4 regions of the Cupriavidus sp. UGS-1 genome follow, and region 4 is predicted to be linked to each of the others. Evidence: predicted binding sites of a transcription regulator. Region 4 holds the regulator's gene; each other region holds the start of a gene.
What was found. The regulator FNR, encoded in region 4, switches genes on or off when oxygen is low (the NO sensors DNR and NnrR bind a similar motif). The targets are predictions, from matches to a motif close to TTGATNNNNATCAA.

Region 1 (7,597 bases), on a different contig from region 4:
GCCAGTGCTGCGGCGGCGTGGTGCAGCTCGCCTTCGAGCGGCTGGGTCCGGCCGATCTCGAATGGCTGGACGCGGTCGAGGCCGCCTTCGCCGCGCGCCGCACCGTGACGCGGACGGTGCCGGCCAGCGGGCCGGTCCGCCATGCGCTCGACCGCACGCCGCTGCCGACACTGCCCGCCGTCACGCTGCACGACGACGGCAGCTGGACCGACCTGCTGGCCCCGGACGAGATGCACGTGGTGCTGTTCGGCGCCGGCCATGTCGGCCATGCGCTCGTCAAGGTGCTCGGCACGCTGCCGTGCAGCGTCCACTGGGTCGACGAGCGCGACACGCTGTTCCCGGCCGGCCTGCCCGGCAACGTGGTGGCCGAGGCCACCGACACGGCCGAGGCGGTGGTCGACGAGGCGCCGCCCGGCAGCTACTTCCTGGTGATGACGCACAGCCACGCGCTGGACCAGGCGCTGTGCGAACGGATCCTGCGGCGCACCGACTTCGCGTACTTCGGGCTGATCGGCTCGAAGACCAAGCGCGCCCGCTTTGAGCACCGGATGGTCGAGCATGGCATCGACCCCGCCAGCTTCGTACGGATGACCTGCCCGATCGGCGTCGCGGGCATCACCGACAAGGCTCCGGCTATGATTGCAGTTGCCATCGTCGCCCAGCTGCTGCAAGTGCGCGATCAGCGCCTGGCCGCGCTGCGCGCCGACGCACCGGCAGCGCAGCGGGACGGCGGGCAACCGGGCGGCAGCGAAAGCCCCGCCCACCGGTAACCGCGCCGGCCGTCTGTTCGAACACGGACAGCATGCCGGCATCGAAAAAAAGGATTCCCCATGACGCTCGACGCCGCGCTCGCGGACCGCATCCGCCGCACTCCCAAGGCCGAACTGCATGTGCACATCGAAGGGACGCTCGAGCCCGAGCTGATCTTCCGGCTCGCGCAGCGCAACCAGGTCAAGCTGCCTTACCCCAGCGTCGAGGCGCTGCGCGCCGCCTATGCGTTCACCGACCTGCAGTCGTTCCTCGACATCTACTATGCCGGCGCCAGCGTGCTGCTGACCGAGGAAGACTTCTTCGACATGACGATGGCGTACGTCGAGCGCGCGGTCGCCGACAACGTGCGCCACGCGGAAATCTTCTTCGATCCGCAGACGCATACCGCGCGCGGCGTCGACATCGAGGTCGTGATCGACGGCATCGCCGACGCGCTGGCCCAGGCCCGTACGCAGTACGACTTCTCCAGCAGCATGATCCTCTGCTTCCTGCGGCACCTGTCGGAGGAAGACGCGTTCGCCACGCTCGAAGCGGCGCTGCCCTACCGCGACCGCTTCATCGGCGTTGGCCTCGATTCGTCGGAACGCGGCAATCCGCCGGAGAAGTTCGCGCGGGTATTCGCCCGCGCGAAAGAGCTGGGCCTGCATCGCGTCGCCCATGCCGGCGAGGAAGGCCCGGCCGACTATGTCCGCGACGCGCTCGACATCCTGCAGGTCGAGCGGATCGACCACGGCGTGCGTGCGATCGACGACCCCGCGCTGGTCGAGCGTCTCGCGCGCGAACGCATCGCGCTGACGGTCTGCCCGCTGTCGAACCAGAAGCTCAAGGTCTATCCGGACCTGCGCGACCACTCGCTGAAGACGCTGCTGGACGCCGGCGTCGCGGTGACGATCCATTCGGACGACCCGGCCTATTTCGGCGGCTACATGAACGCGAACTGGGAAGCGACCTTCGACGCGCTGCCGCTCGACGCCGCCGACGCGCACCGGCTCGCCCGCAACAGCTTCGAGGCGAGCTTCCTGCGGCCGGCCCTGAAGGCCGAATACCTGACCGAAGTGGACCGCTTCTGGCAATCGGCCAGTCCCCCGGAGCCGGCGCGCGCGGCGACGGCTTGATGCCGTTGCGGCGCTGACCGGCGCAACATCGGCCGGCGCCTCGCGCCGGCCTTTCCCAACCCCACGACCATGAACCAGACCACCAGCTCCCCTTCCCCGAACGGTACCCTGCGCGCCATCCGCGGCCGCGTGCTGCATTTCCTGCGCGATCCGCAATTCCATGATGACGCGTATCAGTATTGGGAAGACGGTGTGCTGCTGGTCGCGGACGGCCGCATCGTGGCCGGGGGCCCCTACGCCGAGCTGGCACCGTCGATCGCGCCGGGCACCGAGGTGATCGACCATCGCGGCAAGCTGATCGTGCCGGGCTTTATCGATACGCACGTGCACTACCCGCAGACCGACATGATCGCGTCGCCGTCGCCGGGCCTGCTGCACTGGCTTGACACCTATACCTTCCCCGAGGAGCGCCGCTTCGCCGAGCCCGAGTACGCGGCCGGCGTGGCCAGCTTCTTCGCCGACGAGCTGCTGCGCAACGGCACCACCAGCGCGCTGGTCTGGAGCACCGTGCATGCGGCCTCGGCCGACGCGCTGTTCGCCGAGAGCCATCGCCGCAATCTGCGGCTGGCGACCGGCAAGGTGCTGATGGACCGCCACTGTCCTGACTTCCTGCGCGACACCGCCGAGTCCGGCGCGCGCGAATCGGCAGACCTGCTGTCGCGCTGGCACCGCAAGGGCCGCCTGTCGTACGCGATCACGCCGCGCTTCGCGCCGACCTCGACCGAGGCGCAGCTGGCCGCCTGCGGCGAGCTGGCGCGCGCCTACCCCGATGCGCTGATCCAGACCCACGTGGCCGAGAACCGCGACGAGGTCAAATGGGTCGCCGAGCTGTTCCCGCAGGCGCGCAGCTATCTGGACGTCTACGACCAATACGGCCTGCTGCGTCCGGGCGCCTTCTACGGCCATGCGATCCACCTGGACCACGACGATCGCCGCCGGCTGGCCGACACCGGCGCGGCGGTCGCCCACTGCCCGACCTCGAACCTGTTCCTCGGCAGCGGCCTCTACGACTTCCACCAGTCGGACTCGCATCGGCTCAATCTGACGCTGGCCACCGACGTCGGCGGCGGCACCTCGTTCTCGATGCTGCGCACGATGAACGCCGCGCACAAGGTCGCGCGGATGGGCGGCTACCACCTGACCGCGCTGCGGATGTTCTACCTGGCCACGCGCGCGCCGGCCGACGCGCTCGGCTGGGACGACCGCGTCGGCAGCTTCGCGCCGGGCAACGAGGCCGACTTCATCGTGCTGGACCCGGAGGCCACGCCGCTGCTGGCCCGCCGCAGCGCGCGCTCGGAAACGCTCGAGGAGCAGCTGTTCGCGTTCGCAATGCTGGGTGACGATCGGGTGATCGACAGCGTCTACGTGATGGGCGAGCGGGCGGAAACCGCTGCGGCATAGCGCGTACGGCAGCCATTCTGAAGACACTGGGTCCCCGCCTTCGCGGGGACGACGCGGGTTCCCACATGCGCCTGTCGTCCCCGCGCATGCGGGGACCCAGCGGCTTTCGCCTTGGCTTGACCCCGATCAAGGCCGTCGTCATCGATCTGCATTACGCTGGCCCGCGCCATTCGACAATGCCGATCCCGATATGACCACACCTGTTGCACCCGCCGATGCCGTTCCATCCGGCGCTCCACCCGAACCGCTGTCGCCCCACGCTCCGCTGCCACCCCGCAAGGTCATCCGCAGCTGGCTGATTCCGCTGTCCGAGCGCAGCACGCCGCGCGCACTGCTGCTGTTCGCGCTCGACGCGGCGCTGTTTGTCGCGGCCCTCGCCGCGCTCGTGATGGCATCGCACTGGCTCGCCAAGCTGGCGCTCGGCGTGCTGGCCGGCGTGCTGATCGCGCGCCTGTTCATCCTCGGCCACGATGCCTGCCACCAGAGCCTGACGCCGCGCCGCGGCCTGAACAAATGGCTGGGCCGGATCGCCTTCCTGCCGTCACTGACCCCGTACAGCCTGTGGGAGGTCGGCCACAACGTCGTCCATCACGGCTACACCAACCTGAAGGGCTTCGATTTCGTCTGGGCCCCGTATTCGATGCAGGAGTACGCGGCGCTGCCCTGGTGGCGGCGCGCGCTGGAGCGGCTGTATCGCAACGGCCTGGGCGCCGGGCTGTATTACCTGATCGAGATCTGGTGGCTGAAGCTGTTCTTCCCCAGCCGGCGGCAGATGGCGACACGCCGCCGGATCTTCCTCGCCGACTGCCTGCTGGTGGCCGCCTTCGCGGCGCTGTGGATCGGCACGCTGGTCTGGCTGGCCATGGCGACGCAGCAGTCGGTCGCGCTGCTGCTGGCCGCCGGTTTCGCCGTGCCCTTCCTGGTCTGGAACGCGACGGTGGGCTTCGTGTTGTATGTCCACCATACCCATGAAAGCGTGGCCTGGTACCACAGCAAGGCGATGTGGGCGCGCGCGCAGCCCTTCGTGTCGACCACGGTCCATCTGCGCTTTCGCCATGGCGTCGGCACGCTGCTTCACCACATCATGGAACACACCGCCCACCACGTCGACATGAGCGTGCCCCTGTACCGGCTCAAGCGCGCGCAGGCGCTGCTGGAGCAGGCGCTGCCCGGCCGCATCGTGGTGCAGAACTTCTCGTGGCGCTGGTATTTCGATACCGCGCGCCGCTGCAAGCTGTACGACTTCCACGCGCTGTGCTGGACCGATTTCCGCGGCCGCCGCACCACCGCGCCGTCGCCGGTGCCGGCGTAGCGAGCGCGGTCCGACGTAGCGGAGATCGGCGCCGGTATGGACGACCGCCTTGCAGACTGGCTATAATCGCGCTTCCCATTGGGGAGTAGCCGCCCTGCCGCGCGACACCGCGTTGTGCGACAGGGGCGTACGTCAACAGACTTGACCGCTTGCGGTTATGGCGTGCGCAGCTTCGGAACGGTGCAATGCCTGTTCCAGGGCCTGGCGAGACCGATGACGTCGTTTTTCGGCTGGGCCGGGGAAAACGCACGTCATTGGCATCTCGCGATGCGTCCGGCCCGCTGCTCCGAAAACAACGAATGGAATCCCTGCTCGTCTCGACCGGTATCGTCGCCCTCGCGGAAATGGGCGACAAGACCCAACTGCTGTCGCTGATTCTCGCTGCGCGCTACCGCAAGCCCATCCCCATCATCCTCGGCATCCTGATCGCGACGCTGGTCAATCATGGCCTGGCCGGCGCCCTCGGCGGCTGGATCACGCAAATGGTCGGCCCGGCGCTGCTGCGCTGGATCCTCGGCCTCGGCTTCATCGCGATGGGCGCATGGATGCTGATCCCCGACAAGCTCGACGAGACCGAAAAGCCCAAGGCAGTCAAGGGCGCGTTCGGCGTACTGTGCGCGACCGTGGTGGTGTTCTTCTTCGCCGAGATGGGCGACAAGACCCAGATCGCCACGGTCGCTCTCGCCGCCCGCTTCAGCACCGATATCCTCGCGGTGGTCGCCGGCACCACGATCGGCATGATGCTGGCCAACGTGCCGGCGGTGCTGCTGGGCGAACGCTTCGCGCACCGGCTGCCGATCAAGCTGGTCCACCGCATCGCCGCGGCGGTGTTCGTCGTGTTGGGGGTGGTGGCGCTGATGGATATCGGGGGCTGATCCTGCCACGCGCTTCGGCCACGGAATGCCGGTCGCCGGCTCTTGCCGATTCTCCCGTCACGTGCGGTCGCAACGGTGGAAGCGCCATCGTCGCCACGCGCAATACCAGGGACTTCGTCGACTGCGGTATCACGATCGTCAATCCCTGGGAGTAGCCGGCACGCGAAACCGATGTCCGCAGTGTCAGTTAAGACGCCGTGAACGCACGCGTCATGCGAGTGCCAGGCGAGCCAACGCAATAAAAAAACGGGGCTTTCGCCCCGTTCAAACCCTCGCCGGTCCGGTACTGCGGTCGCCGACTGCGCGGCCACCGGACCGTCGATCACCGATCGGTGGGTTATTGCGTCGTGCTGGCGCCGGCCTCGAACCACTGGCCCAGCAGCGCGCGCTCGTCGTCCGTGATCTGCGTGACGTTGCCCAGCGGCATCGCCTTCTGCTGCACGGCCTGCTGATAGATCAGCTGGGCGTGCGCCTTGATCTCGTCCGGCGTCTCCAGCTTGATGCCCTTGGCCGCGGTCGGCATCATCTTCGGCGCCTCGGCATGGCACTGCACGCAGCGCGCGTTCATGATTTCCTGCACCTTGGTGAAGCTGACCTTGGTCGCGGTGGCGCCGTCCGGCTGCGCGGCGACCGGTTGGCGGGGCTGCGGGGCGATCATCACGGCGACCACGCCCAACGCGGCGACGCCGGCGGCGGGCCACAGGACATTGATCTTGCCCTTGTGCTTGAGGATGAAGAACTGGCGGATCAGCACGCCGGCCAGCATGATCAGCACCAGCACGACCCAGTTGTACTTGTGCGCGTAGGTCATGCTGTAGTGGTTCGACAGCATCGCGAACAGCACCGGCAGCGTGAAATAGGTGTTATGCACGCTGCGCTGCTTGGCGTTCTTGCCGTGGATCGGATCGACCGGCTTGCCTTCGCGCATCGCCGCGACAGTCTTGCGCTGCCCCGGGATGATCCACACCAGCACGTTGGCGCTCATGATCGTGGCGATCATCGCGCCGGTCAGCAGGAACGCCGCACGGCCCGAGAACACGTGACAGGCCACATAGGCGGCCAGCACCACGTACAGCGCGACCAGAATGCCGACCACGCGATCGTTCTTGCCGAACACGCGGCAGATGCAGTCGTAGACCACCCAGCCCACCGCCAGATAGGCAATCGCCAGCCCGACCGCCGCGCCCGGCGACATGTCGTAGACGTTCTTGTCGATCAGGAACGTGCTGGCGTTGAACAGGTACAGCACCACCAGCAGCGCGAAGCCCGTCATCCAGGTCGAGTAAGACTCCCAATAGAACCAGTGCAGGTTCTCGGGCAATTTCTTCGGTGCGGTCAGGTATTTCTGCGGGTTGTAGAAGCCGCCGCCGTGCACGGCCCACAGTTCGCCGCCGACCCCTTTGTCCACCAGTTCGGGATCGACCGGCTTTTGCAGGCTGTTGTCCAGCCAGACGAAGTAGAACGACGAGCCGATCCACGCGATCGCGGTGATCACGTGAGCCCAGCGCAGCAGCAGATTGGCCCAGTCGAGAATGTAGCCTTCCATCTCTTGTCTCCTGTTTCCCTCGCTGCGCGGATCAGCTGCCGCGGTAGGTCGAGTACGACCACGGCGACACCAGCAGCGGCACGTGGTAATGCGCGCTGGTATCGGCAATGCCGAAACGCAGCGTCACCACGTCGAGAAAGGCCGGCTCGGGCAATTGCACCCCGCGCGCACGGAAATAATCGCCGGCGCCGAATTCGAGCTCATAGACGCCGACGGCGAAGTCGGCCCCTTCGAGCAGCGGCTGATCGCAACGGCCATCGTGATTGGTCACAACGGTCTTCAGCGTTTCGCGGCGATTGTCAACAATTTTGGAAAGGGTAATCGACAGGCCTTGGCCGGGAATGCCTGCGGCGGTGTCGAGAACGTGGGTGGTCAAGCGTCCCATGGTCTGGTTCCTTAGCACGTGGGTGGTGAGAGGCGCCGCTGCCTTCACTAGCACCATTTGTGGGTATGGTGCCCGCTCGGTACGTCTTTTCAACGCATCCCGGCGCAGAACGGGTGCATGGCGACAATGCGCTGCACCAATCCGGATGACAACTGCGGGATTACCCGTAGTTGTCGAAAACCTGGTTCGGTT
Region 2 (7,597 bases), on a different contig from region 4:
ACGGGCCGACCTGTCGCGGCTGCGCAGCTGCGCGGCCGGCGGCTCGCCGGTGCCGCTGCCGCTGCTGCAGGCGTACCAGGCCAAGGGCGTGACGATCTGCTTCGGTTTCGGCATGACCGAGACGGGCCCGACCGTGTTCGTCGCCGACGAGGACACCGCACGCCGCAAGCCGGGCACCATCGGCAAGCCGGTCGGCTCGATGCTGACGCGCGTGGTCGACCCGCTCGGCAACGATGTCGCGCCCGGCGAGCGCGGCGAGCTGCTGATCAAGGGGCCGGGCGTGACGCCGGGCTACTGGAACCTGCCCGAGGCCACCGCGGCCGCGCTGCGCGACGGCTGGCTGCATTCGGGCGACATCGCCTATGTCGATGCCGACGGCGACTACTACATCGTCGATCGCGCCAAGGACATGTTCATTTCCGGCGGCGAGAACGTCTATCCGGCCGAGGTCGAGCAGGCGCTGTTCGCGTTGCCGCAGGTCGCCGAGGCCGCGGTGATCGGCGTGCCCGACGAGCGCTGGGGTGAGGTCGGCATGGCGCTGCTGGTGCTTCGGCCCGGCGCCGCGCTCGATCCGCAGGACGTGATCGCGCATTGCCGGCAGCTTCTGGCCGGCTACAAGGTGCCGCGCCACGTGCGCGTGGTCGACGCGTTGCCGCGCACGCCGTCGGGAAAGATCGAAAAACACAAGCTGCGCATGCAATACCGGCAGCATTGATGCGGCGCTCGCATGCGGCGTTGCCATCCAAGGAGACCACGATGCAGCAGACACACCGAAGCGAAGCGGCAGGGCAGCGGCGCGGCCGGGCCACGGCAAGGGCAGGATCGGCAGGGCGGACGCCGCTGGTTCCGCTGCTGATTCCGCTGGCCTGCATGGCGCTCGTTGGCTGCGGCTCCGACGATGACGACGACCATGGCGCGCCGGTCAACCAGCGCCCCGCCTATATCGGCTCGCTGACGGTGCACGACTACGACGGCAACGCCGACGATCTGCTGACCGCCGGGCTCGGCAAGGACGGACTGGCCGGCACCGCGCCGCTGCCGGCCGATCCCAACGCGCCGACCCGCACCGAGCTGCGCCGCTACGCGATCTGGAGCAACTACCAGGCGCTGGTCGATGTCAGCGCCGCGGGCGGCTACGGCACGCTGTACGGGCCCAACGTCGACGCGCAGGGCAACGTCACCGGCGGCCAGGGCAAGATCCCCGGCGTCGAGTATCTGGCCTATGCCGACGACGGCAGCGGCCGGCAGAACGTCACGATGATGGTGCAGATCCCGGCCAGCTTCGATCCCGCGCGGCCGTGCCTGATCACCGCCACGTCGTCCGGCTCGCGCGGCGTCTACGGCGGTATCTCGACCGGCGAATGGGGCCTGAAGCGCGGCTGCGCGGTGGCCTATACCGACAAGGGTACCGGCGCCGCGCCGCACGATCTCGCCAACGACACCGTCGCGCTGATCGACGGCACCCGCACCAGCCGCGCCGCCGCCGGCCGCGAGGCGCATTTCGCCGCGCCGATCGACGACAACGCGCGCGCCGCCTTCATCGCCGCGGCGCCGCATCGGCTCGCCTTCAAGCACGCGCATTCGCAGCGCAATCCCGAGAAGGACTGGGGCCTGTTCACGCTGCAGGCGATCGAATTCGGCCTCTGGGCGATCAACGACCGGCATGGCGAGATGCGTGACGGCCAGCGCCGCCGCACCATCGACAAGGACAAGCTGCTGGTGATCGCCTCGAGCCTGTCCAATGGCGGCGGCGCCGCGGTCGCCGCGGCGGAGGCCGACGTGCAGGGCCTGATCGACGGCGTCGCGGTCAGCGAGCCGAACCTGAACATGCCGCAGGATGCCGGCATCACCGTGCGGCGCGGCGGCACGCCGGTGGCCGTCAATGGCCGCACGCTGTACGACTACACGACGATGGCCAACCTGCTGCAGCTGTGCGCGGCGCAGGACCCGGCCAACGCGCAGGCGCCCGCGGTCGGTTTCTACGCGACGCTGGGCACCATTCCGGCCAACCGCTGCGCCGCGCTGGCCAGCGCCGGCATCGTCAAGGGCGCGACGCTGGCCGAGCAGGCCGCCAGCGCCCAGCAGGCGCTGCGCGACTACGGCTGGGAGCCGGAGTCCGCGGTGCTGCACGCCTCGCTGGGCTTCTTCGAAGTCGCCAGCGCGGTGGCGGTGACCTATGCCAATGCGCTGTCGCGCGCCAGCGTGACGGACCGGCTGTGCGGCTACAGCTTCAGCGGCATCAACGCGGCGTTCGAACCGGCGCCGGTGACGCAGGCGCAGATGGCCAACATGTTCGCGACCGGCAACGGCGTGCCGCCGTCGTCGGGCGTGCAACTGATCAACGACCTGGATCCGCGCGGACCGCGCCGGGATCTGCTGTCGCGCTCGCCGGGCTCGCCGGTCGACGACGCCAACACCGCGGGCGCGCGCTGCCTGCGCGATCTGGTGACCGGCATTTCGCCGCAGGCCCTCGCGCTGCAGGTCGGCCAGCGGCTGACGCTGCGCAACGGCAATCTGCGCGGCAAGCCGGCGCTGATCGTGCACGGGCGCGACGATGCGCTGCTGCCGGTCAACCACACCTCGCGCCCGTACCTGGGGCTGAACCGGCAGCGCGAGGGCGCGGCGAGCCGGCTGTCGTATGTCGAGGTGACCAACGCCCAGCACTTCGACGCGTTCAATGCGCTGGTGCCCGGTTATGGCAACCGCTACGTGCCGCTGCATCTGTACCTGAACCGCGCGCTCGACGCGATGTACGACCATCTGCGCAACGGCACGCCGCTGCCGCCGTCGCAGGTGGTGCGCACGGTGCCGCGCGGTGGTACGCCGAACTCGCCGGCGCCGGCGATCCAGCCGTCCAACGTTCCCGGCTTTGCCGCCAACCCCGCCGCCGGCGACCGCATCGAAGTCACCGGCGGCATCGTCGAGGTCCCGCAGTGACGATGGCCATGCCGCAGCCTTCCCAGCCTTCCCAGCCTTCCGGGCCCGCCGTACCGTCCGCGCCGCGCGTGCTGACGCAGCAGGACTTCGATCGCTTCGCGCGGCTGTCGCGCGACGACAATCCGATCCACTGCGATCCGGCGTTCGCGCGCGGCACCCATTTCGGTGCCACCGTCGCGCACGGCATGCTGCTGTTCTCGCTGCTGTGCGCGCAGATGCAGAGAGGGAGGGCCGGTCCGGTGCTGCCGCTGGCGCAGACGCTGATGTTTCCGCAGCCGACCTATGTCGGCGACGGCGTGGTGGCGGAGTTGGTGCCGGGGGAGGGGGCGGCGGGCCGCGTCGCGTTGCGCACCGCGATCCGTTGCGTGCAGCGGGGCGGCCGGGCGCTGCCGCCCGCTCAGGCGCCGGTCACCGCAAGCGGCGACGCCGAGCTGCTGCTCGAACCCGATGCGGCCGCGCTGGCCGGGCCGCTCGTGTCCGGCGCAGGCGGCGCGGACGCGGCGGTCGCCGGCGATGCGGCGCTGTACCAGCTCAGGCCCGGGCAGCAGGCCGACGCGGTGCGCGCCTTCGAGCGGGCCGATCTCGACGAGTACGTGGCGCTGAGCGGGGACGCCAATCCGCTGTATGCCGACGCGGCGCTGGCCAGGCGCCGCGGCTTCGACGGCGCCGTGGTGCCGCTGCCGCTGCTGGCCGGCATGTTCTCCGACCTGCTCGGCACGCGGCTGCCGGGGCGCGGCACCGGCTGGATGAAGCAGTCGCTGCGGCTGCGCGCGGCCGCCCGGCTGGGCGAGCCGCTGCGGGCCTCGGTGAGGATCGTGCGGCTGCGCGCCGACAAGGAGCTGGTCAACCTGGCTACCGACATCGCGGGCGAGGATGGCCGGCTGGTGCTGCAGGGCGAGGCGCTGGTGCTGGTCCGCAACCTGGAGCGCAAGCTTGCCGGCGATGCCGGCGGCCTCGCGCAGGGCCGCCAGACCGCGGTTCCTTCCTGATCCGTCCGATGGCGCGCTGCTTGCGCCACATCAAATACGCATCGTTTCGTCTTGAAATGTCACGGCAAAGCCCTATCTTCGGCAGTGACATCCGGTGTCCTGCCGGCCGACGACGCGGTGCGCAACGACTGCGCCGCTGGGGCCGCCTCGGGACACGTATCCCAGTGAGGGTTTCCCTATGCGTCTTGACAAACTGACTACCCGATTCCAGGAAGCGCTGGCCGATGCCCAGACGCTGGCGATCGGCAACGACAACCAATACATCGAACCGCAGCACCTGCTGCGCGCGCTGCTGGCGCAGAACGACGGCTCGGCGCGCGCGCTGCTGTCGCGCGCCGGCGTCAACATCAACGGCCTGGCCAGCGCGCTGGACGCCGCCATCAAGCGGCTGCCGCAGGTGCAGGGCACCAGCGAGGTCCAGCTCGGCCGCGAGCTGGCGGCGCTGTTCAACGCCACCGAGAAGGAGGCGATCAAGCGCGGCGACCAGTTCGTCGCCAGCGAGCTGTTCCTGCTCGCGGTCGCCGACGACAAGGGCGAGACCGGCCGCATCGCGCGCGAGCATGGCATGAGCCGCAAGTCGCTGGAGGCGGCGATCGACGCGGTACGCGGCGGCGAGTCGGTCAACAGCGCCGATGCCGAGGCCCAGCGCGAGGCGCTGAAGAAGTACACGATCGACCTGACCGAGCGCGCCCGCCTGGGCAAGCTCGATCCGGTGATCGGCCGCGACGACGAGATCCGCCGCGCGATCCAGATCCTGCAGCGCCGCACCAAGAACAACCCGGTGCTGATCGGCGAGCCGGGCGTCGGCAAGACCGCGATCGTCGAGGGCCTGGCGCAGCGCATCGTCAACGGCGAAGTCCCCGAAACGCTGAAGAACAAGCGCGTGCTGGTGCTCGACATGGCGGGCCTGCTGGCCGGCGCCAAGTATCGCGGCGAGTTCGAGGAACGGCTCAAGGCCGTGCTGTCGGACATCGCCAAGGACGAGGGCCAGACCATCGTCTTCATCGACGAGATCCACACGATGGTCGGCGCCGGCAAGGCCGAGGGCGCGATCGACGCCGGCAACATGCTCAAGCCCGCGCTGGCGCGCGGCGAGCTGCACTGCATCGGCGCCACCACGCTGGACGAGTACCGCAAGTACATCGAGAAGGATGCCGCGCTCGAGCGCCGCTTCCAGAAGGTGCTGGTCGACGAGCCGTCGGTCGAGGCGACCATCGCGATCCTGCGCGGCCTGCAGGAAAAGTACGAGCTGCACCACGGTGTCGAGATCACCGACCCGGCCATCGTCGCCGCGGCCGAGCTGTCGCACCGCTATATCACCGACCGTTTCCTGCCGGACAAGGCGATCGACCTGATCGACGAGGCGGCCGCGCGCATCAAGATGGAAATCGACTCCAAGCCGGAGGAGATGGACAAGCTCGAGCGCCGCACGATCCAGCTGAAGATCGAGCGCGAGGCGGTCAAGAAGGAAACCGACGAGGCCTCGCGCAAGCGGCTCGAACTGATCGAGCAGGAGATCGAACGGCTCGAGAAGGAGTACGCCGACCTCGACGAGATCTGGAAGGCCGAGAAGGGTGCGGCCCAGGGCGCCGCCGCGCTGAAGGAGGAGATCGACAAGATCCGCCTCGAGATCGCGCGGCTGCAGCGCGAGGGCAAGCTCGACAAGGTCGCCGAGCTGCAGTACGGCAAGCTGCCGGAGCTCGAAGGCAAGCTCAAGGCCGCCACCGCGGCCGAGGCCAGCGAGCAGAAGCAGCCGAACCGGCTGCTGCGCACGCAGGTCGGCGCCGAGGAGATCGCCGAGGTGGTCAGCCGCGCAACCGGCATTCCGGTGGCCAAGATGATGCAGGGCGAGCGCGAGAAGCTGATCGCGATGGAGGACTATCTGCACAAGCGGGTGGTCGGCCAGGACGAGGCCGTGCGGCTGGTGTCCGACGCGATCCGCCGTTCGCGCGCGGGCCTGGCCGACGAGAACAAGCCGTATGGCTCGTTCCTGTTCCTCGGTCCGACCGGCGTCGGCAAGACCGAGCTGTGCAAGGCGCTGGCCGAGTTCCTGTTCGATTCGCAGGAGCACCTGATCCGCATCGACATGAGCGAATTCATGGAGAAGCACAGCGTCTCGCGGCTGATCGGCGCGCCGCCGGGCTATGTCGGCTACGAGGAGGGCGGTTACCTGACCGAGGCGGTACGGCGCAAGCCGTACAGCGTGGTGCTGCTCGATGAAGTGGAGAAGGCCCACCCGGACGTGTTCAACGTGCTGCTGCAGGTGCTCGACGATGGCCGGCTGACCGATGGCCAGGGCCGCACCGTGGACTTCAAGAACACGGTGATCGTGATGACCTCGAACCTGGGCTCGCAGATCATCCAGCAGATGAGCGGCGAACCGCACGAGGCCGTCAAGGGCGCCGTGTGGCAGGAGGTCAAGACGCAGTTCCGGCCCGAGTTCCTGAACCGCATCGACGAAGTGGTGGTGTTCCACGCGCTCGACCAGAAGCACATCGAGTCGATCGCGAAGATCCAGCTGCAGCGGCTGCAGGCGCGTCTTGCCCGCATGGACATGGCGCTGGAGGTCAGCGACGCGGCGCTCGAGCGCATCGCCAGCGCGGGCTACGATCCGGTGTTCGGCGCCCGCCCGCTGAAGCGCGCGATCCAGCAGCAGATCGAAAACCCGGTCGCGCGGCTGATCCTGGAGGGCAAGTTCGCCGCCAAGGACGTCGTGCCGGTGGACTACCAGGATGGGGAGTTCACGTTTGGGCGGGTGGTGCATTGACCCGCAGGGCGACAGTCGTTTCGGCGAATGCCGCCACATGAAGACGCCGGGCCTTGGCCCGGCGTTTTTCGTTGCGCCTTGCTCGCCTGCAACTGGAGTAGGAAATGACCGCAAAACCCCGAATCTTTGACGTTGCCGATCACCTCAAGACGGATCGCCAGATGGCGCTGTATCTAGAGGCCTGTCTCGAGGAGCAGGATTCCGAGCTGGTGATCGCGGCGCTGGGTGACATCGTTCGTGCGAAGGGCCTTCACGATGTGGCAGTACGCGCCGGCCTGTCCGTCGACGCGCTCGGCAACGTTCTGAATACGAAGTCGGCCGCTGACTTTGCGACTGTCTTGAGGATTGTCGCGGCGCTTGGCTTGCGTCTGCATGCCATTCCGGCCACTGTTCATGGCAAGACGGGAGCCGCCGCCCTCGCGCAATGGTCCCGTGAAGTCGGCAAGCGCCTGCATTCCTGAAGCCTGACGGTCCGGTTCGGGTTCCCCTCTCCTGCTTGCGGGAGAGGGGCGGGGGAGAGGGCAAGCGGCGGTCGTCATGTTGCCGCCGTTTGAACCCACCTCCCTCTCCCCGACCCTCTCCCCCTGAGGGGGAGAGGGAGTACGCCGATCGGTGCGCGTTTCTTGACCTGCATCAAGTCGCTCTCCTTTCCATGGCCCTAACATCGACCCAGTCATGAAGCTGCGGGGGCGCACTTCATGACTGTCTACCCGTTTCCTTGCTGGAAACTTGACCCGCGGTGCTCCCGTACCGCGGGTTTTTTCTTTTGGGGCGCTCGGCCCGGCCCCATCGCCGCCACGGCCGCCATTGCCCCGCCATTGCCCCTGTCGTTGCCCGAGGCACGGCCGCCCCGCGGCCTTATGCGAAAAACGTGCTTGGATCGGCGAAACCATTCGTTCCTTGT
Region 3 (7,597 bases), on a different contig from region 4:
GTCGGCTTTTGATTTCGCCTACAGCGCGCTGACGTTCCACTACATCAAGGACTTCGAACGTCTGGCCCGGATGATTTATCGGGCCCTGGCGCCGGGCGGCGGCATGGTGTTCACGATTGAACATCCCATCTTCACGGCTGCCGCCGATCCACGCTGGATCGTCGACGGGGACGGCCGCAAGACGTGGCCGGTCAATCGTTATTCGGTCGAGGGGGAACGCCGGACCGACTGGTTTGCGAAAGGCGTGTTGAAGTACCACCGGACCATCGCCACCACGCTCAATACGCTGATACGAGCCGGATTTACGGTCCAGGACGTCGAAGAATTCGCTCCCTCCGCGGAACAGATCAGATTGAATCCCGGGCTGGAAGAGGAAATCGAGAGGCCGATGATGCTTCTCGTCGCCGTAGCGAGATAGCGTGATTGGCGCGCCCGGCTGGGATCGAACCAGCAACCCCTGCCTTCGGAGGGCAGTACTCTATCCATTGAGCTACGGGCGCACGAGAGGCGGCGGGAGCCGCGCGGTCGACTGCGGCGAATGCCGTCGTCGGAAAGTCGCATAGGATACCGCGTTTGCCGTGGCGCGTCCATGCCGGCGCATCTTTTCCCGGGCCCTACGGGTTTCGTCCGAGGCGCTTTTCGCGCCATCGGGAGGGGCTTTGCGGCTATAATCGCCCGTTATTTGCGCAAAAGCGGGGCTGCGTCTCGTCCACTCGGACGGCGCGCCAGGCGGCATGGGGTGTGGCTGTCAGGCTCGGCAGACTCGAAAGCGCGGAGGGGGCGGCAGTCAGGCCCAGACACGGACCAACGAAAGGCCGCCAAGCGGAGCGGTCACGGGTTTCCTGCAAAATCGAGAGTTCAGCATGAGCGACGTCCATAACGAACACGAGTCTCCCATCAAGACCCCGAAGCAGCTGATCGCTGTGGTGATTGCCGCCTTCGTGGTGCCGATCACCGTGATCATCCTGCTGGTCAGCTTCGTCGGTTACGGTGGCCCGGAAGGCGCCGGCTCCACCGATACGGCGGAAGCGGTGGTTGACCGCATCAAGCCGGTTGCCTCGCTCGAACTGCGCGATCCCAATGCCCCGCGCGTCTACAAGACCGGCGAACAGGTCTATACCGCCGTCTGCGCGGCCTGCCACGCCACCGGCGCGGCTGGTGCGCCGAAGTTTGGCGCCGCCGGGGACTGGAGCGCCCGCCTCGGCCAGGGCCACGACGGCCTGCTGAAATCGGTGATCGCCGGCAAGGGCGCGATGCCCCCGCGCGCCGGCACCTCGCCGGACGATTTCTCCGATTACGAACTGGACCGTGCGATGGTGCATCTGGTCAACTCGGCCGGCGGCAAGCTGCAGGAGCCTGCCGCGCCCGCGCCGGCCGCAGCGACCACCGCAGCGGCTTCGGAACCCGCCGCACCGGCGGCTGACGCTGCGGCGGCCGCTCCGGCTCCTGCTCCTGCCGCCGCTGCACCAGCGGCACCGGCCGCTCCGGCCCCGGCAGCCGCTGCACCGGCTCAAACGACGGCTGCAGCCCCGGCCGCCGCGTCGGCGGAAGTCGGCAAGCGTGTCTACGATCAGGTCTGCGCCGCGTGCCACGCCGCCGGCGTTGCCGGTGCGCCGAAGGTCGGCGACAAGGCCGCCTGGGCGCCGCGCATCAAGGAAGGCATGGACGCCGTCCACAACTTTGCGCTGAAGGGCAAGGGCGTGATGCCGCCGAAGGGCGGGTACGCCGGCCCCGACGCCGACGTGATTGCGGCAGCCGACTACATGGTCAACGCGTCGAAGTAAGGCTGCGACACCGGGGCGCCAGCGCGGCGCCCGACTCCGCAGCACAAAAAAGCCAGCGGCATGCCGCTGGCTTTTTTACGTCTGCCGTTCGGCCGCGCTATACCACACGCGAGTATCGGGGCGTCGGCGCCGCCCCGGAGCGGGATGTCGGCGGCATCCGTAGCAGCGGGTGCGCCACCGCCTGTTCAAAAACGGGATCCGACTCGGTTGTGGGTTGCGCCGCGGCCGTCCGGTCGCCCCGCAGGTAGCGATCGAACACCATCGCCACGCGTCGCACCAGCAGCCGTCCCAGCGGCGTCACGTCGATCCGCTTATCGGATATCCGCACCAGCCCCTGCTCCGCGAGCGACGCCAGCTCGGCGCGCTCGGCGGCAAACCTGGCGTCGAAGTCGATGCCGTGCCGCCGCGCGACCGCCGCAGTATCGAGTACGCCGTGGCACATCAGCGCGCCGATGATGTCCTTGCGCAGCCGGTCGTCGGCGTCGCATCGATGGCCGCGCAGCACGGGCAGCCTGCCGGCATCGAGCGCGCCGTAGTACTCGTCCAAAGTACGCGCGTTCTGCACGTAGCGGCCGGCCACCGCGCCGATCGCCGAGATGCCGAAACCGAGCTGGTCGTGACCGGCGTGGGTCGCATAGCCCTGGAAGTTGCGCTGCAGCCGTCCTTCGCGCTGGGCGCGGGCCAGCGCGTCGTCCGGCAGCGCGAAGTGGTCCATGCCGATATAGACATAGCCGGCCGCGGTCAGCCGCTCGATGGCCGAAACCAGGATGTCCAGCTTTTCGCCGGCCGACGGCATCGCGGCCTCGTCGATCCGCCGCTGCGGCTTGAAGACGTGCGGCAGATGCGCGTAGCTATACAGCGACAGGCGGTCCGGCCGCATCTCCAGCACCCGCTCGATCGTCGCGCCAAGGCGGGCAGCGGTCTGGTGCGGCAGGCCGTAGATCAGATCCATGCTGACCGACAGTAAACCGAGCCGCCGCGAGGCGGCCACCACGCGGCGGGTGTCTTCCACCGGCTGCACGCGATGGATCGCGGCCTGCACCTGGGGATCGAAGTCCTGCACGCCGAGGCTGACGCGATTGAAGCCTAGCTCGACGAGCAGCGCCATCCGTTCTTCGTCGACGCGGCGCGGATCGATCTCGATCGAATGCTCGCCGTCCGCGCGCAGATCGAAGTGCCGATGCAGTGCGGCCATGACCTGCCGCATTTCGGCGGGATCGAGGAAGGTCGGCGTACCGCCGCCCCAGTGCGACTGCACGACCGGCCGGCGCTCACCCAGCCGGGCTGCCACCAGCGCCATCTCGCGCGCCAGATAGCGGACATAGCGCGCACTGCGGCCGTGATCGCGCGTGATGATCTTGTTGCAGCCGCAGTAGTAGCAGATGTTCTCGCAGAAGGGGATATGCAGGTAGAGCGACAGCGGCGCGTCGGCGCCCCCTGCCCGGCAGTCGTCCAGCGCCGACAGGTACGCGTCCTCGCCGAAGCCGGCATGGAAGCGATCGGCGGTCGGATAGGACGTGTAGCGCGGTCCGTTGACGTCGATCCGCTCGGCGAGCCCGCGGAAATCGGCGAGGTCGGAGCGGCGGATGACGGAGTCGGGAGCGGCGGCGGGAGCGGAATGGAGGAGGGTCGTTGCCATGCGGCGGCCTTTTGAGGAATCCGATTCGATGCTAGCCAGATCGGCACGCGCCGGACTTGACCGACATCAAGCCCGACGCATCGGGCCCGGCGCGGAGCCTTCGGCGCAACACCCTTGCGCCGAAGGCTGCAGTCAAACCACCGTGGCGGAGTTACCGGCTTACTCCCGCGGCAGCGTCACCGTCGCCCGCAGACCGCCTTCCGGCCGGTTCTCCAGCATCAGTTCGCCGCCATGGCGCGCCACCGCGTCGGCGGCGATGGCCAGGCCCATGCCGACGCCGCCGGTGGCCCGGCTGCGCGAGGACTCGATGCGGTAGAACGGCTCCATCACGCGCCCCAGTTCGTCCGGCGGAATGCCGGGGCCATCGTCGTCGACATCGATGACGACCTTGTCCGGCGCATCGGTCATTGCCACGCGGGCGCCGCCGCCATAGCGGTGCGCGTTCTCGATCAGATTGACCAGCGCGCGGCGCAGCTCGGCCGGATAGACTGCCAGCGGCTGCGCCGAGCCGCTGCACGAGACCTGCTGGCCCAGTTCCATCGCATCGTCGACGACGGCCTGCACCAGCGCGGCGATGTCGACGCGCTGGCGCGGGCCGGCGGCGCCTTCGCGCTCGCGCAGATAGCCGAGCGTGGCATCGATCAGCGCGTTCATCTCGGCGAGGTCCTGACGCAGCCGCCGGCTCGTGTCGGCATCGTCTAGCCGCTCGATGCGCAAGGCCATCCGGGTCAGCGGCGTGCGCAGATCGTGCGAGACCGCGGCCAGGAAGCGAGCCTGCTGCGCCAGCTGGGTCTGGATCCGTTGCTGCATGCGATTGAAGGCGCGCGCGGCCTCGCGCGCCTCGTTCGGTCCGCCCTGTTCGTCGAGCGGTGGCGCGTGGACGTCCTGGGTCAGCCTGCCGGCGCCGCGCGCGAGCTGCTGCACCGGGCGCGCCAGCACGCGCGCACCGACCCAGGAGGCGGCCACGATCGCGGCGAACTGGAACAGCATGCCGAATGGCGGTGGCCTGCCCGGACCGGGCGGGCCTGGCGGGCGCGGTGGGCCCGGCGGCGGACGCTGGCCCTCGTGCGCCGGTGCGGCGGGCCGGTCGGCGGTACCACCGACGGCGTGGCTGCCGTGCCGGGGACCGTGCCGCGGAAACACGCTCTCCACCACGGTCACGCCAAGGATATGCACCGCAACCATGATCGCCGCCATCGCGACGAACAGGCGCACGAACATCGTGTCGAAGCGACGCGCCGCCACTGGCTCAGCCCTGCACGCTGGCGGTAAAGACGTAGCCCTCGCCGCGAACCGTGCGGATCAGGCCGGGCTCGCGCGGGTCCTCGCGCAGCTTCTGCCGCAGCCGCGACACCAGCAGGTCGATGCTGCGATCGAACAGATCCAGTTCGCGGCCGCGCGCCAACTGGATCAGCCGTTCGCGATCGAGGATCTGCTGCGGATGGTCAAGAAAGGCCAGCAGCAGCCGGAATTCCGCGTTCGACAGCGGCACCACGGTATCGTCGCGGTCGACCAGCTGGCGCAGCACCGTATGCAGGCGCCAGTCGCCGAAGCGCAGTTCGACCCGGGCGCGCGCCGCTGCCGCAGAAGGGCCGGCCCGCATGCCGCGCTCGCCGCCGCGGCTGCGCCGCAGCACCGTATGGATGCGGGCGACCAGCTCTCGCATTTCGAAGGGCTTGGTGACGTAGTCGTCGGCCCCCACCTCCAGGCCGACCACGCGATCGGCCAGTTCCGCCCGCGCGGTCAGCATGATCACCGGCAGATCGCCCTGCTCCCGCAGTTCGCGGCACAGCGCCAGGCCGTTCTCGCCCGGCAGCGACAGGTCGAGGATCACCAGGTCGTAGGCTTGGGCGGCCAGCGCGGCCCGCATGGCGGCGCCGCCTTCGACGCCGTCCGCAGCGATGCCGAAGGTCGACAGGTAGTCGGCAAGCATCGTGCGGATTTGCGCGTCGTCATCGACGATCAGCAGGCGGATTGCCGCGGGCGCGGCATCGGGAAGACTCAGGTCCATCGAGGAGGAAGGGAAGAAGCGGTGTGCCGCGGCGCCGAGCGGCCTCGGCGATCCGGCACTGTAGCAGCCCGATGTTGCAGGCCCTTGGCCGCTTTGTATCGGCGCTGATACGAAAGGCCTCGCGTACCCGGCGCTGCGCTTCAGCCGGCCGCGGCCTTGGTGCCGAGCAGCGCCTTCAGTCCCGCCAGCCGGTCCTTCGGGCTCATCGCCGGCGTCTCGTCCTTCGGTGCCGGGGCTTCCTCGAGCTTCATCTCGCCGATGAAGCGCGACGGCTGGCACGAGTAGGTGTCGCGCGCGCGCTTGCGCTTCTTGCACCAGCTGATATGCAGGCTGCGCTGCGCGCGCGTGATGCCGACATACATCAGGCGCCGCTCCTCCTCGATCTTCTCGTCGCTCAGGTCCTCGTCCTCGCGGCAATGCGGCAGGATGCCCTCCTCCACGCCGACCAGGAACACGTGCGGATATTCGAGGCCCTTGGACGCGTGCAGCGTCGACAGCCGCACTGCATCCGGATCCTCCTCGCGGCCCTCGAGCATGCTCATCAGCGCGACCGTCTGCGTCAGCTCCAGCAGGTTCTTGCCTTCGTCGCCGAAGCCGTCGGCGGTGTCGAAGCCGGTCGCCTCGCCGTCCGCGGCCTCCGGCTTGGTGCCCTTGCGCTTGAGCCAGTCGAGGAATTCCAGCGTATTGGTCCATTTGGCCTGGGCCTGGCGCTCGTCGAAGGTGTCGTACAGATAGGCTTCGTAGTGGATGCCTTCCATCAGATCGTCGAGCACCTCGGTGGCCGGATCGCGCGCGGCACGGTCGGCCAGCCGCACCATCGCCTCGCAGAAGGTGCGCAGCGGCTCGAGCTGGCGCGGCTGCAGCTTGCCTTCGATGCCGCCCATCATCGCCGCCTCGAACAGCGACACCTTGGCCTGCCCGGCGAAGGTGCCCAGCACCTCCAGCGTGGTATTGCCGACCCCGCGCCGCGGCGTGGTGACCGCGCGGATAAAGGCCGGATCGTCGTCGGGATTGGCGATCAGCCGCAGATAGGCACAGATGTCCTTGATCTCGGCCTTGTCGAAGAAGCTCTGCCCGCCGGACAGCACATACGGGATGCGCTCGCGGCGCAGGATCTGCTCGAACAGCCGCGCCTGGTGGTTGCCGCGATAGAGGATCGCGTAGTCGCGGAACTGCGCGCGCCGCTCGAACTTGTGCGCCGACAGCTTGAACACCACCGACTCGGCCTCGTGCTCCTCGTCGTTCATCGGCGTCACGGTGATCGGGTCCCCCATGCCGTGCTCGCTCCACAGCGTCTTGTCGAACAGCTTGGGGTTGTTGGCGATCACCGCATTGGCGGCCTGCAGGATGCGCACCGTGGAGCGATAGTTCTGCTCGAGCTTGATGACCTTCAGGTTCGGGAAGTCGGTCTGCAGCAGGCGCAGATTGTCCAGCGTGGCGCCGCGCCAGCCGTAGATCGCCTGGTCGTCGTCGCCGACCGCGGTGAAGGCGGGCGCGCGCAGATGCGAGCCGCCGGCCAGCAGCTTCAGCAGCTGGTACTGGCAGGCGTTGGTGTCCTGGTATTCGTCGACGAGGAAGTAGCGCAGCCGGTTCTGCCACTTGAGCCGCACGGTTTCGTCGCGTGCGAACAGCTCGGCCGGCAGCCGGATCAGGTCGTCGAAGTCGACCGCCTGGTACGCCGCCAGCGTGGCGACATAGTTGCGGTAGATCAGCGCGGCCTGGTGCTGGTCGGCGTCGGTGGCCTCGGCGATCGCGGTCTCGGGATCGACCATGCCGTTCTTCCACAGCGAGATCGTGCTCTGCACGCTGCGGATCAGCTTCTTGTCAGTGGTGGCCAGCTGCTCCTGGATCAGGCCGAAGCAGTCATCGGCGTCCATGATCGAGAACTGCGGCTTCAGGCCCAGGTGCTCGGCCTCGGCGCGCAGGATCTGCACGCCCAGCGAGTGGAAGGTGCAGACGGTCAGCTGGCGCAGCGGGATGCGCTTGCCGTCCCGGGTCTTGCCCTCCATCAGCTTGGCGATCCGCTCCTGCATTTCCTTGGCGGCCTTGTTGGTGAAGGTCACCGCGGCGATGTGGCGGGGCTCGAAGCCCTTGTCCTCGATCAGATGCGCAATCTTCTGCGTGATCACCCGGGTCTTGCCCGAACCCGCGCCGGCGAGCACC
Region 4 (7,597 bases):
CATGCGGCGCACCTCGCGGTTGCGGCCTTCGGTCAGCGCCACGTGATACCAGTGGTTGACCCCTTCGCCGCCGCCGTCGACGATGCGCAGGAAGTTGGCCTGGCCATCGTCGAGCTGGATGCCGTGCAGCAGGCGCTGGCGATCCGCTTCGGCGAGCTCGCCCAGCGTGCGCACCGCGTATTCGCGTTCGACGCCGTAGCGCGGGTGCATGAAGCGGTTGGCGATATCGCCGGACGTCGTGAAGATCAGCAGGCCTTCGGTGTTGAAGTCCAGCCGGCCCACGGCGACCCATTTGGCGGTCTTCAGGCGCGGCAGGCTGTCGAACACGGTCGGGCGGCCTTCCGGATCCGACTGGCTGACGATCTCGCCCGACGGCTTGTGATACAGCAGCACGCGCGGGGGCTTGGTGGTCACACGGCGATGGATCAGCTTGCCGTTGACGCGGACCTGGTCGGTCGGCAGGATCCGCTGCCCGATATGCGCGGGCAACCCGTTGACCGAGACGCGGCCCTGCAGGATCAGCTCTTCCATTTCACGGCGCGAACCGAGGCCGCCTTCGGCCAGCACCTTGTGCAGCTTGGGCGCGTCGTCCTCGGCGGACAGTTCGCGCACCGGCTTGGCCTTGCGCGCCGGGCCCGCCGCGCCGCCGTCGGCGTCGTACTGGCCCGAGATCACGAAGCGGAACAGGTCCTCGGCCGCGGCGCTCTTGTCGCCCTTCGCGGCCGGCCTGGCGCCGCCCTTGTCCGCCGTCGGCGCGGCCGGCTTGCCGGCGCCCCTGGCGGGCCGGGCCGCGTTCTTGCCGCCCTTGCGCTTGCCGGCCGGACGGGGCTGGCCGTTGTTGCCGCCCTCGCCTTCCGGGCGCGCGCCTTCCGTTCTCGCGCCAGCCTGCTGGCCTGCGTTCTGGCCGCCGCCCTGGCCGGCATTGCCTGCATTGCCGGCATTGCCGGCATTGCCGCGGCCGCGGCGCTTGCCGGCGTTCTCGCGCGACGCGTCGCCTTCGGCGGGCTTGGCGCGACGGCCGCGTCCGCCTCGCGATCCGGGCGCGGGCGCCGCCGTGGCGCCACCCTCGGGCGCCACCGCCGCGCCGGCTTCGCCTGCCACGGCGTCGGCGGCATCGCGGTCCTGCGCGGCCTGGCGGCGCGAGGCCACCAGATTGCGCAGCCCGCGGCGCAGGCCCTTGCGGCGCGGCGCGGCGCCCTCGGCAGGCGTCTCGGCCTCGCGCACGTCTTGATCGATAGAGTCGGACAAAGTATTCACACTCGCTTGTTGCATCTGGTGTTAGTTCGGGACGCGCGCGCCTTGCTCGTCGGCATCGCGTTCATCGAGTTGGGGCGCGTCGGCGTCGGCCTGGTCGGCTGTCTGGCCGGCAGCGTCAGCAGCGTCGGCGGCTTCCGCGGCAGCGTCGCCGGTATCTTCGGCGGCCGCGGCGGCGGGCATCTCCGCGGATTCGGCAGGTATTTCAGGTTCGGCCGGTTCGTCGGTATCGGCCTGCGGCGGCGTCTCGTCTGCCTGTTCCGCAACATCGACCGCATCGACCGCATCGACCGCAGCGACGCCATCCGCCTGCGCCACACCTTCCGGCGCCGCGGCGAAGGTTTCCTCATCGGCGCCGGCCGCGGTGGCGACCTCTTCGAAGTCGATGGCGCCCTGGTTCAGCAGCGCTGCCTGGACCTGCGCCTGCGGATCCTCCAGCGGCGGCAGTTCATCCAGCGTACGCAGCCCCAGGTCGTCGAGGAAGGTCTTGGTGGTTGCGTACAGCGCCGGCTTGCCTGGCACGTCGCGATGGCCAATGATCTCGATCCAGCTGCGATCCTCGAGCTTCTTGATGACCTCGGTGCTGACCGTGACGCCGCGGATTTCCTCGATATCGCCGCGCGTGACCGGCTGGCGATAGGCGATGATGGCCAGCGTCTCCATCACCGCGCGCGAATATTTGGGCGGCTTTTCGGGATTGAGCCGGTCAAGGTATTCGCGCATCGCCGGACGGCTCTGGAAGCGCCAGCCGCTCGCCAGCGCCACCAGTTCGACACCGCGCGGCTCCCAGTCCTTGCGCAACTCCTCCAGCAGAACACGGATCGTGTCGGCGCCGACATCGTCGGCGAACAAGCGGCGCAGATCGGCGACGCGCAGCGGCTCCTGCGCGCAGATCAGCGCCGTCTCGAGGACGATTTTCGCCTCTTGGGTATTCATGTTGTGGTGTGCGGCCTGTCTTTGCATCTGCGTCCGTGACACCCGGACGCGCTGGAGATTGGTCGATTCAGCGGCGCGCGTTCCGCTTCAGGGACGCCTGCCGCCATTCATCGCGCAGCCGACCGGGATGCTTGCCGCATCGGGTCCGCGCGCTTCTCATCGGTGCATCGATTGCCGGTCCGTTCCGGCAGAAGATCGTCCGCCCGTCTCCCGAAATCGGTCGGCGGAAGGACCAGCGCGTCGCGCCGTCTCCCCTGTTGCGGCCGACACGCCCGGACAGCCGCGACCGTCCGGAATGCGAGACAACTTGGTCATGGCCTGGCGTGCAGCCTGTCGGGCCCCTCGCTGCCACGCCGCTGGCCGGTATTCTTGGCCGATGTCGACATCGGATGTTCTAGCCGGACAGTGCGGGGAGGGAGATGGGTATGGAAACCCATGAGTGCCGTGACAGACGCCTGGATCAAGCGCGACCGGGCGACCACGACACCTGCGCGAAAGCGGCCCGGTCGCCGTGGCTTCCCGCGATTGTATGGCATTCCCGCGCCGGCCTGCAACCGCGGCCTTCGCGGGCGGGCGGCGCCCGGCCTCACAGTGTCAGGCAGAAGCCGTGCGCGGCCAGCGTCTCGGGAAGCATCGCGGCCCGCGCAAGACCGGCCGCGCCGAACAGCGCGACCGCCGCGCCGATGCCGCGGCGGACCCATGGCCGGCGCGCCAGCACGCGCAGGCCCGCCGACAGGCTCGACAGCATCAGCAGATTGGGCAGCGTACCGACGCCGAAGGCCAGCATCACCAGCGCGCCCGACGCGGCGCTGCCGGCCAGCAAGGCCAGCGCGAGCGCGGCGTAGACCATGCCGCAGGGCACCAGCCCCCAGGCCAGTCCGGCGACGTAGCGGCGCAACAGGCGCCGGGCGCCGCGCGGGGCGGCGCCGGTTTCCTTGCGCGCGATGGCCCTTGCGCCCCAGCGCGCCCAGCGCGCGGCGAGCCGCCGCGCCACGGCATCGACGCCGGGGATCGTTCCAACCAGCCGCGCGGCACCCAACGTCCACAGCCCCGCCAGCAGCAGGCTCGCGCTGCCGGCCGCGAACAGCGCCCGCTGCACGGGCAGATACTGCGCCTTCCAGGCGGCCGCGCCGACCGCGCCCAGCAATGCGCCGAGCAAGGCGTAGGCGCTCAGGCGGCCGGCATGCAGCACCAGCAGTTCGCGCACCCACGCCGCGCGGCTGCGGTACAGCGCCACCGGCGCGGCCTGCCCGGCATCGTTGCCCTCGAGCACCAGCGCGATGCCGCCGCACATCGCCGCACAGTGGACGCCGCCCAACAGCGCCAGCAGAAACACGCTGGCCAGTACGCCGATCGCCATGTCAGGCTCCCCTCGCCGGCATGGAGCACGGTAGAATGGCCGCTTGCTTCACGCCCATCGCCCCCATCGCGCCGTCGATGGCAGTCCCTTCCCTTCGCGCGGATTCCAATTGCTGAACGCCATTCCCCTGAACGACCAATCGACCCGCTGCTCCACCTGCTCGCTGGGACAGCTGTGCCTGCCGGTCGGCATGTCGGCGCAGGACGTCGAGAAGATGGACACGCTGGTGCAGGAGCGCGTGCGCGTGCGCAAGGGCGAACCGCTGTATCGCCTCGGCGATCCGCTCGACGCGGTCTATGCGATCCGCTTCGGCACGCTGAAGACCCACGTGACGATGGAAGACGGCCGCGCGCAGATCACCGGCTTTCATCTGCCCGGCGAAGTGGTCGGCTTCGATGGGCTGACCGAGATGCGGCATGCGTCGGACGCGACCGCGCTCGAGGACACCGAGGTCTGCGTGGTGCGCTACGACGAGATCCAGACGCTGTCGGCCTCGCTGCCTTCGCTGCAGCACCAGTTCATGCGGCTGATGAGCCGGGAAATCACGCAGGACCAGATGATGCTGATCACGCTGGGCTCGATGCGCGCGGAGGAGCGGCTGGCGGGCTTCCTGATCAGCCTGTCCGAGCGCCTGTCGGCACGCGGCTATTCGCCGTCCGAGTTCGTGCTGCGGATGAGCCGCGAGGAAATCGGCAGCTATCTGGGCCTGAAGCTCGAGACCGTCAGCCGGCTGTTCTCGCGCTTCGCCGAGGCCGGCCTGATCCAGATCCGCCAGCGCCACGTGAAGCTGGTCGACATGGACGGCATCCGCCAGCTGCTGGGCAAGACCGCCTGCTGATCCCCGCGCGGCAGTCGCGGCAGTGACGCCCGCGGCAGCCGCTGCCAGCATTGCCATCGCCCTACTCCAGTTCGTCGGCCGCCGACATCGGCGACGACATCGGGGCCAGCATCGATGCCGGCAGCATGCACAGCGTCAGCGCGCTGGACAGCGCGCACACCGCCCACGCGACCGCGAAGCCGATCGTATAGATGGCGCCGTGCGACAGCTCGAGCGGCCGCCCGAAGACGCGCAGATCGCGCGGATCGATCAGCGAAAACACCAGCACGAAGGCCACGGCCGCGCCGACGAAGGCGGGCCACAGCACCCACATCAGCCAGCGCGCCTTCATGGCCGTGCCACCGATCGGGGATCGACCGCGTCGCGCGAGTCCTGCGTGGCAGCCGAAGCCGCCACCGCCGCCGGCGTCGCCGCCTGCCGGACCAGCAGCCCCTGACGCACCACGCCGTCGACGATCGGCCGGTCCGCGTGCCGCAGCGCGACCCAGATCGTCACCGCACAGCCGATCATCGCCAGCGCCGGGCCACTGATCAGCAGCCACGGCCACGGCTCCTTCCACCACGGTTTGCATTGGGACATGTCGATGCCTCGTTACGGTTGGTCGGGAACGAAAAAGCGGGTGGACTGCCGCACCTGCACGCGCTCGGCTCCGGGCCCGGCCCCAGGCGCTGCGGGCGAGCCGCTGACGACGATGTCGACCACATGGGTGCCCGACGCGGCCTGCTCCAGCGGCACGCGCAGCCGCAGCGGCAGCAGCCGGTTCGATGTAGGCGCCAGATGGCCGGCAGCGCGCTCGTATTCGACGGACAGCCCCGGCAGGCCAGGACTTTCCGCCGCGATGGCCACGTCCAGTTCGCCTTCGGTGGTATTGATCAGCTGCAGCCGGTAGACGTTCTCGATCCAGCGCCCTTCCACTTCGCGCGCCAGCGCCTGCCGGTCGCGGATGATGTCCACCTTCAGCGGCGTGCGCACCGCGACCGACCAGACGAAGCCGCCGGCCAGCGCCAGCCACAGCACCGCATACAGCACGATGCGCGGGCGTACCACGCGGCGGCGCGCATTGGCCGCGGACAGCGCGCGCCGCATCGCGTTCTCGGAGGTGTAGCGAATCAGTCCGCGCGGATAGCGCATCTTGTCCATGACCTGGTTGCAGGCATCGATGCAGGCCCCGCAGCCGATGCACTCGTACTGCAGCCCGTCGCGGATATCGATGCCGGTCGGGCACACCTGCACGCAGATGCTGCAGTCCACGCAATCGCCGATGCCCAGCGCGCGCGGGTCGGCCTTGCGCGAGCGCGAGCCGCGCGGCTCGCCGCGCTGCGTGTCGTAGGTCACCACATAGGTGTCCTTGTCGACCATCACGCTCTGGAACCGCGCATACGGGCACATGTACTTGCAGACCTGCTCGCGCATGAAGCCGGCGTTGCCCCAGGTGGCGAACGCGTAGAAGCCGATCCAGAACGTTTCCCACGGCCCGGTGGACAGGTCCAGCACCGCACGGCCCAGCGCGTCGATCGGCGAGAAGTAGCCGACGAAGGTAAAGCCCGTCCACAGCGCGATCGCGATCCACAGCAGATGCTTGGTCGCCTTCAGCCGCAGCTTGCGCGGGCTCCAGCGTTCGCCGTCGAGCCGGATGCGCGCGATGCGGTCGCCCTCGACCTTGCGCTCGATCCACAGGAAGATCTCGGTGTAGACCGTCTGCGGACAGGCATAGCCGCAGAACAGCCGTCCGGCGATCGCGGTGAACAGGAACAGCGACAGCGCCGAGATCACCAGCAGTACCGCCAGGTAGATCACGTCCTGCGGCCACAGCACCAGGCCGAACAGATAGAACTTGCGCGCGCCGAGGTCGAACAGCACCGCCTGGCGGCCGTTCCATTGCAGCCACGGCGTGCCGTAGAACACCAGCTGCGTGGCCAGCACCATGGCGATGCGCCAGTTGGCGAACGCCCCGCTCACGGCGCGCGGATAGATCTTGCGCCGGACCTCGTACAGCGAGGCCTCGGCCGAGTCGATGCCTGGCGCGTTCATGGCTGCTCCGGATGAGTCGGCATGCGAGACCGGTTGCCGCAAGCGGTGTCCATCATTGCCCCGCGGCCGGCATCGTGCCGCTGTCGGCCGACAGTCCCCACACGTATGCGGTCAGCATGCGGATGCGCTCGGGCGTCAGGATGTCCTCGTGCGCGGGCATCCGGTTGTCGTGTCCCTGCAGGATCGCCTTGACGATATTCGCCTCGGCGCTGCCGTGCAGCCAGACCTTGTCGGTCAGGTTGGGCGCGCCGAGCGCCTGGTTACCCTTGCCGGCGCCACCGTGGCAGGCGACGCAGGTCGACTTGAACAACGGCTCGCCGCGTGCCGCGCGGATCGGGTTGAAGGCCAGGCCCGCCAGCGATCGCACGTATTGCGCGACATCGCCGGCGCCCTTCTCGTCGATGACGGCGGCGAACGACGGCATCACGCCATGCCGGCCCTTGGCGATGCTGTGCATGATCGTGGCCGGATCGCCGCCATGGAGCCAGTCGCGGTCGGTCAGGTCGGGAAAGCCGCGGCTGCCGCGCGCATCGGACCCATGGCACTGCGCGCAGTAGTTCAGGAACAGCCGCTGCCCGATCTCGCGCGCCTCGGGATCGGCGGCCACCTGTTCGATCTTCAGATCCATGTACTTGCCGTACACCGCCTGCTGGCCGCGCAGCGCGGCCTGCCGCTGCGCCGCCAGCTCGCCCTGGCTGGTGAAGCCGAGCATGCCGCGATACGCGCCGAGGCCCGGATACAGCACCAGATAGCCGAGTGCGAACAGGCAGCTCAGCAGGAACATCCACATCCACCAGCGGGGCAGCGGGTTGTTCAGCTCGCGCAGATCGCCGTCCCAGACGTGGCCGGTGTCCTGCGTCGGTGCACCGTGATCGGCGCCCGCGGGCGCGTTCGATGCGGCCGCTCCCTTGGCGACGCGCGTCTGCGAAAACAGCAGCCAGACGCACCAGACGATGCCGCCCAGCGCGATCGCGCCGATGTAGTAGCCCCAGAAATCCGAAATAAAGTCGCTCATGACATCAATGTCCCTGCTCGATGGCCTGCGGACGCGCGGCGCCGCCGCTGGTGTTGTCGCTGGTTTTGTCGCTGCCGGCCTCGTCGGGCAGCGCGAACGGCAGCCAGGCGGCTTCCCGATTGGCGTGGCGCCGGCCGCTGGACCACGCCCAGCAGACGATGCC

Region 1: a site for FNR is predicted at 3,404-3,417, ahead of LRR16_RS19235 (fatty acid desaturase). Genes of this name have one in related genera too.
Region 2: a site for FNR is predicted at 3,947-3,960, ahead of clpB (ATP-dependent chaperone ClpB). Genes of this name have one in related genera too.
Region 3: a site for FNR is predicted at 3,480-3,493, ahead of hemN (oxygen-independent coproporphyrinogen III oxidase). Genes of this name have one in related genera too.

What each region holds. Positions count from the first base shown of each region.
Region 1 is NZ_JAJQJF010000016.1:109,006-116,602, forward strand. It holds gene xdhC (xanthine dehydrogenase accessory protein XdhC) at 1-770, shown strand, start outside; gene LRR16_RS19225 (adenosine deaminase) at 831-1,886, shown strand; gene guaD (guanine deaminase) at 1,956-3,287, shown strand; gene LRR16_RS19235 (fatty acid desaturase) at 3,478-4,599, shown strand; yybP-ykoY riboswitch at 4,668-4,848, shown strand; gene LRR16_RS19240 (TMEM165/GDT1 family protein) at 4,899-5,474, shown strand; gene LRR16_RS19245 (urate hydroxylase PuuD) at 5,812-7,020, opposite strand; gene uraH (hydroxyisourate hydrolase) at 7,052-7,405, opposite strand.
Region 2 is NZ_JAJQJF010000018.1:21,558-29,154, reverse strand. It holds gene LRR16_RS19890 (long-chain fatty acid--CoA ligase) at 1-715, shown strand, start outside; gene LRR16_RS19885 (D-(-)-3-hydroxybutyrate oligomer hydrolase) at 757-2,937, shown strand; gene LRR16_RS19880 (MaoC/PaaZ C-terminal domain-containing protein) at 2,946-3,926, shown strand; gene clpB (ATP-dependent chaperone ClpB) at 4,105-6,693, shown strand; gene LRR16_RS19870 (addiction module antidote protein) at 6,798-7,154, shown strand.
Region 3 is NZ_JAJQJF010000009.1:80,650-88,246, forward strand. It holds gene LRR16_RS13680 (trans-aconitate 2-methyltransferase) at 1-418, shown strand, start outside; tRNA gene LRR16_RS13685 (tRNA-Arg) at 425-500, opposite strand; gene LRR16_RS13690 (cytochrome c5 family protein) at 864-1,784, shown strand; gene hemN (oxygen-independent coproporphyrinogen III oxidase) at 1,882-3,423, opposite strand; gene LRR16_RS13700 (ATP-binding protein) at 3,583-4,668, opposite strand; gene LRR16_RS13705 (response regulator) at 4,673-5,434, opposite strand; gene LRR16_RS13710 (UvrD-helicase domain-containing protein) at 5,575-7,597, opposite strand, start outside.
Region 4 is NZ_JAJQJF010000033.1:9,207-16,803, reverse strand. It holds partial or broken gene rluB (23S rRNA pseudouridine(2605) synthase RluB) at 1-1,272, opposite strand, end outside; gene scpB (SMC-Scp complex subunit ScpB) at 1,279-2,190, opposite strand; gene LRR16_RS24255 (sulfite exporter TauE/SafE family protein) at 2,777-3,550, opposite strand; gene fnr (fumarate/nitrate reduction transcriptional regulator Fnr) at 3,741-4,388, shown strand; gene LRR16_RS24245 (hypothetical protein) at 4,450-4,719, opposite strand; gene LRR16_RS24240 (FixH family protein) at 4,716-4,967, opposite strand; gene ccoG (cytochrome c oxidase accessory protein CcoG) at 4,980-6,419, opposite strand; gene ccoP (cytochrome-c oxidase, cbb3-type subunit III) at 6,472-7,434, opposite strand; gene LRR16_RS24225 (CcoQ/FixQ family Cbb3-type cytochrome c oxidase assembly chaperone) at 7,439-7,597, opposite strand, start outside.